4 regions of the Mesorhizobium sp. KR1-2 genome follow, and region 4 is predicted to be linked to each of the others. Evidence: predicted binding sites of a transcription regulator. Region 4 holds the regulator's gene; each other region holds the start of a gene.
The links. Region 4 encodes LexA, which represses DNA repair genes until DNA is damaged. Its sites were predicted from a motif close to TGTTCNNNNTGTGTTCNG; they were not measured.
Positions count from the first base shown of each region.

Region 1: a site for LexA is predicted at 746-763, ahead of ABLE85_RS02950 (sel1 repeat family protein). Genes of this name have one in related genera too.
Region 2: a site for LexA is predicted at 1,060-1,077, ahead of ABLE85_RS02005 (PA0069 family radical SAM protein). Genes of this name have one in related genera too.
Region 3: a site for LexA is predicted at 727-744, ahead of recA (recombinase RecA). Genes of this name have one in related genera too.

Region 1 covers NZ_JBDZDS010000001.1:617,292-619,477, forward strand. Annotated here, with positions in the region: gene ABLE85_RS02940 (glutathione S-transferase N-terminal domain-containing protein) at 1-28, shown strand, start outside; gene ABLE85_RS02945 (DUF2147 domain-containing protein) at 104-451, opposite strand; gene ABLE85_RS02950 (sel1 repeat family protein) at 885-1,151, shown strand; gene ABLE85_RS02955 (ABC transporter substrate-binding protein) at 1,450-2,186, shown strand, end outside.
Region 2 covers NZ_JBDZDS010000001.1:416,792-418,977, forward strand. Annotated here, with positions in the region: gene ABLE85_RS02005 (PA0069 family radical SAM protein) at 1-994, opposite strand, end outside; gene ABLE85_RS02010 (glycosyltransferase) at 1,388-1,894, shown strand; gene moaB (molybdenum cofactor biosynthesis protein B) at 1,985-2,186, opposite strand, start outside.
Region 3 covers NZ_JBDZDS010000002.1:110,517-112,702, reverse strand. Annotated here, with positions in the region: gene ABLE85_RS04760 (carbohydrate kinase family protein) at 1-519, opposite strand, end outside; gene recA (recombinase RecA) at 802-1,884, shown strand; gene alaS (alanine--tRNA ligase) at 2,107-2,186, shown strand, end outside.
Region 4 covers NZ_JBDZDS010000006.1:21,480-23,665, forward strand. Annotated here, with positions in the region: gene glp (gephyrin-like molybdotransferase Glp) at 1-593, shown strand, start outside; gene lexA (transcriptional repressor LexA) at 884-1,603, shown strand; gene ABLE85_RS13395 (ComEC/Rec2 family competence protein) at 1,654-2,186, opposite strand, start outside.

The DNA.
Region 1 (2,186 bases), on a different contig from region 4:
CCTGTTCGGCCAGCGGGCCCGCGCCTGACGCACCCCGCAAAATGAACGGCCCGCGTAGCGCTCGCTCGCGGGCCGTTCATGGGTCCGGGCTTCCGCTTGGCCCTCAGAGCTTCGTCCAGTCCTGGCCCTTGCAGATCAGGCCGCCGAGCACGCAGCCGCTCATCTTGATCGAGGCGCCGTTGAGCTTGGCCTTGCCCTTGTAGGTCTTGTCGTCGGCCGGATCGGTAATGGAGCCGGCGTAGTTGCCGTCGCCGCTGGCCGTCATCTTGCCGATCTGCTTGCCGGCATGCTTGCCGGTCTTGAGCGTGATGCAAAACGCGCCGTCGCCGCAAGAGCCGATGGCCGCGGTCTCTCCGCTTTGTGTCTTCCAGTTGCCTTCGATCGGGTCGGCATATGCGGCGCCGGCCATCAGCATCACTGCGGCAACGGCCATGCTCATTTTGCGAAACATCGGTGTCCTCCCTGTAGGCGCCGGGCGGTCGACCTCGCGTTCTCGCGTCGTTCCGCCCTTTACGCAAACGTAAGCTATTCCAACATCCTGGAAAACGAAAGCGGTGCCGTAGCGGAAGGCTGGGACGGATTTTGCGAGCGCCTGTGGCGGGAAACTTGCCGGCTTCCGATTGGGTTGCACCTATTCGTGGTTACGAAACGGTTGCGCGCCGGCTGTCGAATTTTCATCGAATTTTCCCGAAATCCCGGGCGCTTCCTGCATTCGTATCATTAATGAATTCAGTAATTTACCAGTTGTTCGGACTTTGTTTGCGCCTGATTAAGCACGCGGTTTAACGGCGAATTCAAGCCTCAGGTTCATGCTTCGAAGCATCGGAAGGGCAGCCCGCGACGACAGAAAGAGGCGCTCTCCACAACGGACAGGGACCTTCGAGATGGCACGTTTTGAAATGTTTGAGGCCGGCCTTGGCGCGATGGGCAACTCCGCACAGGCCGACGTTCTTTTCGAGCTTGGCATGATGTACGCAACCGGCCGCGACTGTCAGGTCGATGTCGTCGCTGCCCACAAGTGGCTCAACATCGCCGCGATCAAGGGCTCGGCCCGCGCTGCCGAACTGCGCGCCGAACTTTCCGCATCTATGTCGAAGCCCGAGATCGCGCAGGCCCTGCGTGAGGCGCGCGAATGGATGACGATGCACTGAGCCGACGGCTCGACCATTGAACACATGCCGGGTTCAGGCTGCGCAGACGGCCGGGCCCCATCAAAAGAACGCGGCAGCTTGGAGGCGGGCCGGCCGCGCATGTCACAACGGCGACTGACGCCGGCGAGCGGGGGACGCCCGCGACGCCGCAAGCATGAAGGCCGCGATCGGCAATAATCTTGCCGGTCGCGGCCTTCTTGCTTTGATATTGTTGCATCGCTCCCACGGCTGATGGTAATTGCGCCGCGCCTGGAATAATTATGGCACACGGCGTTTTGCCGATATCGGAGGACATAACGTGATCAAGAAAACGATTCTGGGAGCTGCTCTTGTCGGCTTCGTGTTGGCGGCACAGGCAGCGCGCGCCGACGACATCACCATTGCTGTTGCGGGGCCGATGACCGGCCAGCTTGCAACCATCGGTGACCAGTTCAAGCAGGGCGCGGAAGCTGCGGTCAAGGCCGTCAACGAGAAGGGCGGCGTTATGGGTCGCCAGCTCAAGCTGTCGATCGAAGACGACGTCTGCGATCCCAAGCAGGCCGTGTCGGTCGCCAACCGCATCGTCGCCAATGGCATCAAGTTCATCGACGGCCACGCCTGCTCCGGCTCGAGCATTCCGGCCTCGGCCGTTTATGCCGAGAGCGGCTACCTGATGATGAGCCCGGCCTCGTCGAACCCGGTTATGACGGACGATGCCGCCGCGAAGGGCTGGCCGACCATCATGCGCCTCTATACGCGCGACGACGCCCAGGGCGCCTTCATGGGCCCGTGGATCGCCAAGAAATATGCGGGCAAGAACGTCGTCATCCTGCACGACAAGAGCGCATACGGTCAGGGCGTGGCCGATGCTGTCCGCAAGACGATGAATGACGGCGGCCTGAAGGAGGTCATGTACGAAGGCCTCAACGCCGGCGAGAAGGACTATTCGGCTCTGGTGACCAAGCTGAAGGAACTGAAGGCCGATGTGGTCTATTTCGGTGGCTATCACCCGGAAGCCGGCCTGATGCTGCGTCAGGCTTCGGAGCAGGGCTTCAA
Region 2 (2,186 bases), on a different contig from region 4:
ATTCCGCGTCGTAGTCCTTGCCGTCGCGCATCGAGCGGACGAGCGACATGACGTGACGGTAGCGATCCGGATAGTGGCGCAGCAGCCAGTCCTTGAAGATCGGGCTGACCTCCAGCGGCAGACGCAGGATGACGTAGCCCGCCTCGCGCGCACCGGCCGCATAGGCCGAATCGAGGATGCGCTCGATCTCGGAATCGGTCAGCCCGGGAATGATGGGAGCAACCATGACGCCGACCGGGATGCCGGCGTCGCTCAGCTGGCGGATCGCCTCCAGCCGGCGGGTAGGCGTGGCCGCGCGCGGCTCCATGGTACGGGCGATCATCCGGTCGAGCGTCGTTACCGACAGCGCCACCTTGGCCAGGCCTTGCTCGGCCATGCGCGACAGTATGTCGATGTCGCGCACCACCAGCGCCGACTTGGTGACGATGCCGACCGGATGCTTGCGCGCCTCCAGCACCTCGAGGATCTCGCGCATGATGCGCCATTGCTTCTCAATCGGCTGGTAGGGGTCGGTGTTGGTGCCGATGGCGATCGTGCGCGGCTGGTAGCCGTCCTTCGACAGTTCCCTGTCGAGCAGCTTCGCCGCATCGGGCTTGGCGAACAGTTTCGACTCGAAGTCGAGCCCGGGCGACATGCCCATATAGCTGTGGGTCGGCCGCGCGAAGCAGTAGACGCAGCCATGCTCGCAGCCGCGATAGGGATTGATCGATCGATCGAAGGAAATGTCGGGCGAACTGTTGCGCGTGATGATGGTGCGCGGCTTTTCCGTCTGCACCTCGGTCTTGAAGGGAGGAAGTTCCTCGATGGTGCTCCAGCCGTCGTCGAACACGTGGCGGGTCACCGGCTCGAAGCGGCCGGTCGGATTGATGCCGGCCGCGCGGCCGCGCCGCCGTTCACCATCGATCCTGATGCCGCTTTCCTCGATGACCGCGTTGGCCATCGCGGAACCGCCGTTCCTGAAAGCCGCAGCATCCGCGCGCGCGATCGGTTCCATTCCGCTCGTCTCCAGAGGTCGTCGGCGACTCGTGCCGTTCATGACCCTATTCGTATTCGGCGAATGAGAACAAAGCAAGAACTTTTTAGATTGTGAGGGTGCGCACTATGCGACCGGTTCTTCCTGCGTCGTTGCGGCAGCTTCGGCGGAGAGGCATGGTTCCCCGGAACCTCCGCACTTCGCTATCGCTCCTGCTCCGGCCCGAGGATGACGAGGGTGGGTGCGCCTGCGGCCAATCACGGACGGACCTTCGTCGCTCGCTCCCCTGCTACGCTCGTGCTCCGGCCCGAGGATGATGGGGATGGGGGCGCCCGCGACCAATTACGGGGGGAAGGCGTTAGTGCCGAGGCGTACAGGATGGCAATTTGGAGCGGTTTGGGATAGGCGATGGCGATGCTGAGCGTCCTGATAGAAACCAGGAACAATGAGGAAGCGTTGGCGCGGACGCTGTCGTCGCTGATCGGCGCGGCCGTGGCGGGGACGGTGCGCGAGGTGATTGTGTGCGATCTCGGATCGACCGATCATACCCACCAGGTCGCCGACCAGACCGGCTGTCATTTTCTCGCCGAAGGCGGCATCGCCGCCGGCATCGCGCAGGCCAAGAGCGACTGGCTGCTGTTGATCGAGCCAGGCGCGCGGCTGGTCGACGGATGGGCCGAGGCGGTCGAGCATCACATGGAAATGATGGCCATGCCGGGGCGCTTCGTCCGCTCCCGGGACGACAAGACACCGTTTTTCACGCGCCTGTTCGCCCGCCAGCGGGCCTTGGCGGAGGGACTGCTGATCCGTAAGGCACAGGCGTTTCCTCTCTCGCGCCGCGCAACCAATGCCGAGGCGCTGGCGCACGGGCTGGCGGCGAAACGGCTGTCGGCCGAAATCCACGTGGCCGCGCCGGGCTGAAGGGGCCTCAGGGCGTTTCGCGATCAAAGGGAGGCGGGCCTGCTGACCGCTGGTATTCGCGGCGCTGGGCGGCTTGGCCGATGTGTCGGATCAGGCCGACTTGCCGCCGCGCTTCAGGTGCTCGTCCAGGCGGGGCATGATCTCCACGAAATTGCACGGCATGTGGCGGTAGTCGAGCTGGGGCATGAGGATCCCGTCCCAGGCGTCCTTGCAGGCGCCGGGCGAACCCGGCAGCACGAAGACGAAGGTGGCGTTGACCACGCCGCCGGTGGCGCGCGACTGCACGGTTGAG
Region 3 (2,186 bases), on a different contig from region 4:
CCGCACCACCTTGGCCGGCGAGACGGCGATGACGAAGACCGGCTTGTCCCCGGCAACGCCCACCAGGCTGCGAAGAGCCTCGGCCGGCAGGTTGGCGTCGCACAATATGGCTTCTACGTCTGCGACCGCCTCGCGCATCTTCGAACGGCGCATCTGCTTGGGGAACGCCAGCTCGTAGAGCATCATGTCGGCGAAACCGGTGATGACGTCGCCGTCGCGGTCGAGGATTGCGGTGTAGCTAGGCGTCGTGCGGTCGAGGAACACGGCCGAGAGGTCCGAAATGCCTTCCTGAGCAATGGCGCGGGCCACCATCTCGCCGGCCGCGTCGCCGCCGCGCACCGACATCAGCGAGGCCTCGGCGCCGCGGCGCACAGCGTTGCGCAGCGCGTTGAAGACGCCGCCGCCGATATCCTCGTGCATGACGCCGGGATTGGAGGCGCCCGGAACATAGACGCCGCTGACCTGGCCGCGCCGGTCAACATGCGCGCCGCCGACCGCCAGAATGCTGGGAGATTTCATGCCTGTGTCCTGTCGAAACGAACCGGCGCGGACCTTATGACCTCACCGCGCGCCGGGCAATGCGCGGAAACGAATCGTCGCGGCGCAGAACACTCTAGCCGGAGGTACTGTGCGGGACGCACACACCAAACTGTGATAGCTGTGTACAAAAATAGAACAAATATGAAATTATAGCTATTTTCAATAGCTTAATGACTATTGCAAAAACGGAACAAAAAAGGTACAAATCTTTCAGCGAAGGGGAACTTCCGGCCTTCATTGACGTCCAAGGGGTAATGTATCATGGCTCAGAATTCGTTGCGGCTTGTTGAGGACAAATCGGTGGACAAATCAAAGGCTCTGGATGCAGCGCTGTCGCAGATTGAGCGCGCTTTCGGCAAGGGCTCGATCATGCGTCTCGGCGCGAATGAGAAGATCGTCGAGATCGAAACGGTTCCGACCGGCTCGCTCGGGCTCGACATTGCGCTTGGCGTCGGCGGTCTGCCGCGCGGCCGCATCATCGAGATTTACGGCCCGGAAAGCTCGGGCAAGACCACGCTGGCGCTGCACACGGTGGCCGAGGCGCAGAAGAAGGGCGGTATCTGCGCCTTCGTCGACGCCGAACACGCGCTTGATCCGGTCTATGCCCGCAAGCTGGGCGTCGACCTGGAGAACCTGCTGATCTCGCAGCCCGACACGGGCGAGCAGGCGCTGGAGATCTGCGATACGCTGGTGCGTTCGGGCGCCATCGACGTTCTGGTGGTCGACTCGGTTGCAGCGTTGACCCCTCGCGCCGAAATCGAGGGCGAGATGGGCGATGCGCTGCCGGGCCTGCAGGCCCGCCTGATGAGCCAGGCGCTGCGCAAGCTCACCGCGACCATCTCGCGCTCCAACACCATGGTCATCTTCATCAACCAGATCCGCATGAAGATCGGCGTGATGTTCGGCTCGCCCGAGACGACCACGGGCGGCAACGCGCTGAAGTTCTATGCCTCTGTGCGCCTCGACATCCGCCGCATCGGCTCGGTGAAGGACCGCGACGAGGTCGTCGGCAACCAGACCCGCGTGAAGGTGGTGAAGAACAAGCTGGCGCCGCCCTTCAAGCAGGTCGAGTTCGACATTATGTATGGCGAAGGCGTGTCCAAGACCGGCGAGCTGGTCGATCTCGGCGTCAAGGCCGGCGTGGTCGAGAAATCGGGCGCGTGGTTCTCCTACAATTCGCAGCGCCTCGGCCAGGGTCGCGAAAACGCGAAACAGTTCCTGCGCGACAATCCCGACACCGCGCGCGAGATCGAGATGGCGTTGCGCCAGAATGCCGGCCTGATCGCCGAGAAGATGCTCGATGAGGGTGGCGAGGACGGTTTCGACGAGGCCGGAGAGGCGTAAGTCTCGCCATCGTCAAGAAGTTTGGCAGGCCGCTAGCGTTCGCGTCGGCGGCCTTCTTGCATCCTGGGGGGCTCGGCCGCCCCCGCCTGGGTGCCGGGGGCTGCGTCTTGGTGAAATTGTCGGCTTTCGGCGTTCTGGACAGGGTAGAATGCGAAGGCTAAAAGGCCATGTTCATTTTCCGCCTCCGGCGTGGGCGGATTTTTCGTAACAAAAGGCAATGACATGAGCGGCGTAAACGAGATCCGGTCGACTTTCCTCGACTATTACCGGAAGAATGGCCATGAGGTGGTGCCCTCGAGCCC
Region 4 (2,186 bases):
GCGTGGCCGCGATCGCGGCATCTGTTGGCGCGCGTGTGCTCGATCTGGGCGTCGTGCCTGACAGCCGCCCGGCCATCGCGGCGCGCATCAGGCAGGCCCTGGAAAAGGACGCCGACGTGGTCGTCACGCTCGGCGGCGCCTCCGTTGGCGACCACGACCTGACCAACGAGGTGCTGGTCGGCGAAGGCATGAAGCTCGATTTCTGGAAGATTGCCATGCGCCCCGGCAAGCCGCTGATGTTCGGCCGGCGTGGGCGCACCCGCTTCCTCGGCCTGCCCGGAAATCCGGTCGCCAGTCTCGTCTGTTCGCATCTGTTCCTGAAGCCGCTCCTGTCGCGGCTCGGCGGCAGGCCCTACGAGCCTGACCTTTGCCAGGCCGTGCTCGACAGGACCATGGCGGCCAACGACCAGCGCCAGGATTATGTCCGCGCGGTGCTACGCCAAGAACCCGAGGGGCTGATAGCGACGCCGTTCGAGGTGCAGGATTCTTCGATGCTCAGGACATTCGCCGAAGCCAATGCCCTGATTATCCGCGAACCCTTCGCGCCGGCCGCATCGGCCGGCTCACCCTGCACGGTGCTGAGGCTCCGCTGAGCCGTGGCAGGGGCTGCCGTGTCTCTGAAAGCGCAGTGAGAACCGCTGGAAAAAGGCAACCGGCGATCGACATGCCGCATGCCGCGGCGTCATAAGGAAAACGTCCTGGAATCAAGACCGTAGAGACGGATTCTGCCGGTTCGCGTTACCGGCCCTGGTCCTCAGCAGAACCGTCATGGTTTCCGGCCCCTTAACCCATTCATTAAAATTTAAACAGTTGCGGAACACAAATGGAACAGATAGTGTTTGTTCTGGTTTTGTTTTGGGTTTGATTCTCGGGGGAGCCGGCGATGCTGACGCGCAAACAACACGAGTTGCTTCTCTTCATCCACGAGCGGCTGAAAGAGACGGGCATCCCGCCGTCTTTCGACGAGATGAAGGAAGCGCTCGATCTCGCGTCCAAATCCGGCATTCACCGCCTGATCACGGCGCTGGAGGAACGCGGTTTCATTCGGCGACTTCCGAACCGCGCGCGCGCTCTCGAAGTGCTGCGCCTGCCTGATTCCATTGCGCCCGGCCTTGCTCCCCAGCGCGCAAAATTCTCGCCTAGCGTCATCGAAGGCAGCCTTGGGCGCCGCGCGCCGGAACCTGCTCGCCCCCCGGTGGCAGGCAATGACGAAGCCGGCATCGCGATTTCCATTCCCGTCATGGGCCGCATCGCAGCCGGCGTGCCGATCGATGCCATCCAGCACAAGACCCATTCCATTTCGGTGCCGCCCGAGATGATCACCGGTGGCGAGCACTACGCGCTCGAGGTCAAGGGTGACTCGATGATCGAGGCCGGCATCTTCGACGGCGACACTGTCATCATCCGCAACGCCAATACCGCCAGCCCCGGCGAAATCGTCGTGGCGCTGGTCGATGATGAAGAAGCAACCTTGAAGCGCTTCCGCCGCAAGGGGGCGTCCATCGCCCTGGAGGCCGCCAACCCCGCCTATGAGACACGCATCTTCGGCCCGGACCGCGTGAAGGTGCAAGGCAAGCTGGTCGGCCTCATCCGCCGCTACTGAACCTCGTTCAGCTGTATTGTTTTGGCTTGGCCGTATTGCTTGGGTCGGCGTTAGTCCTCCAATGGGCCAGAATCATCGGCCGGCTGTTTTTTGACCCGGGGGAATTTGGCGCCTGAGAACGCGTGCTGCTTCTGCTCATATGGCGGCAAACCGCGTGCTTCACGCGAAAACCGTCTCTGCGTGTGCCAGGGCCGATAGGGCTCGGAGAGCGCAAACCTGACTTCCGGCACTTGGCCGGTTTCATCGTCCGGAAGGTAGACGGCGGCGCTGCCGTACTTTGCCAGTTCGCGTTTGGTGAGGATCAGCGGCGGGCCGGTCGAACAGACGTTTTTCGCGGTGGCGTCTTCGATGACGATGAGGCTGGCATAGTCACAAGCCCGATGCGCGGCCCGTATGTCGGTCGCATGCGCCACGATGGTGCCGGAAGCATGCACCGCAACGCAAAGCCCGTCATGGCAATCGAATCCGCTGCCTGACGCGCCGTCCGCCAAGCTTGCGTCAGCATCTGCCTGGCGTGGTACGCTGGTGGCCAGCTGTTCCGCAGAGATGTCATCGGGGTCGGTGATAGCCCTCGTTTCCAGGA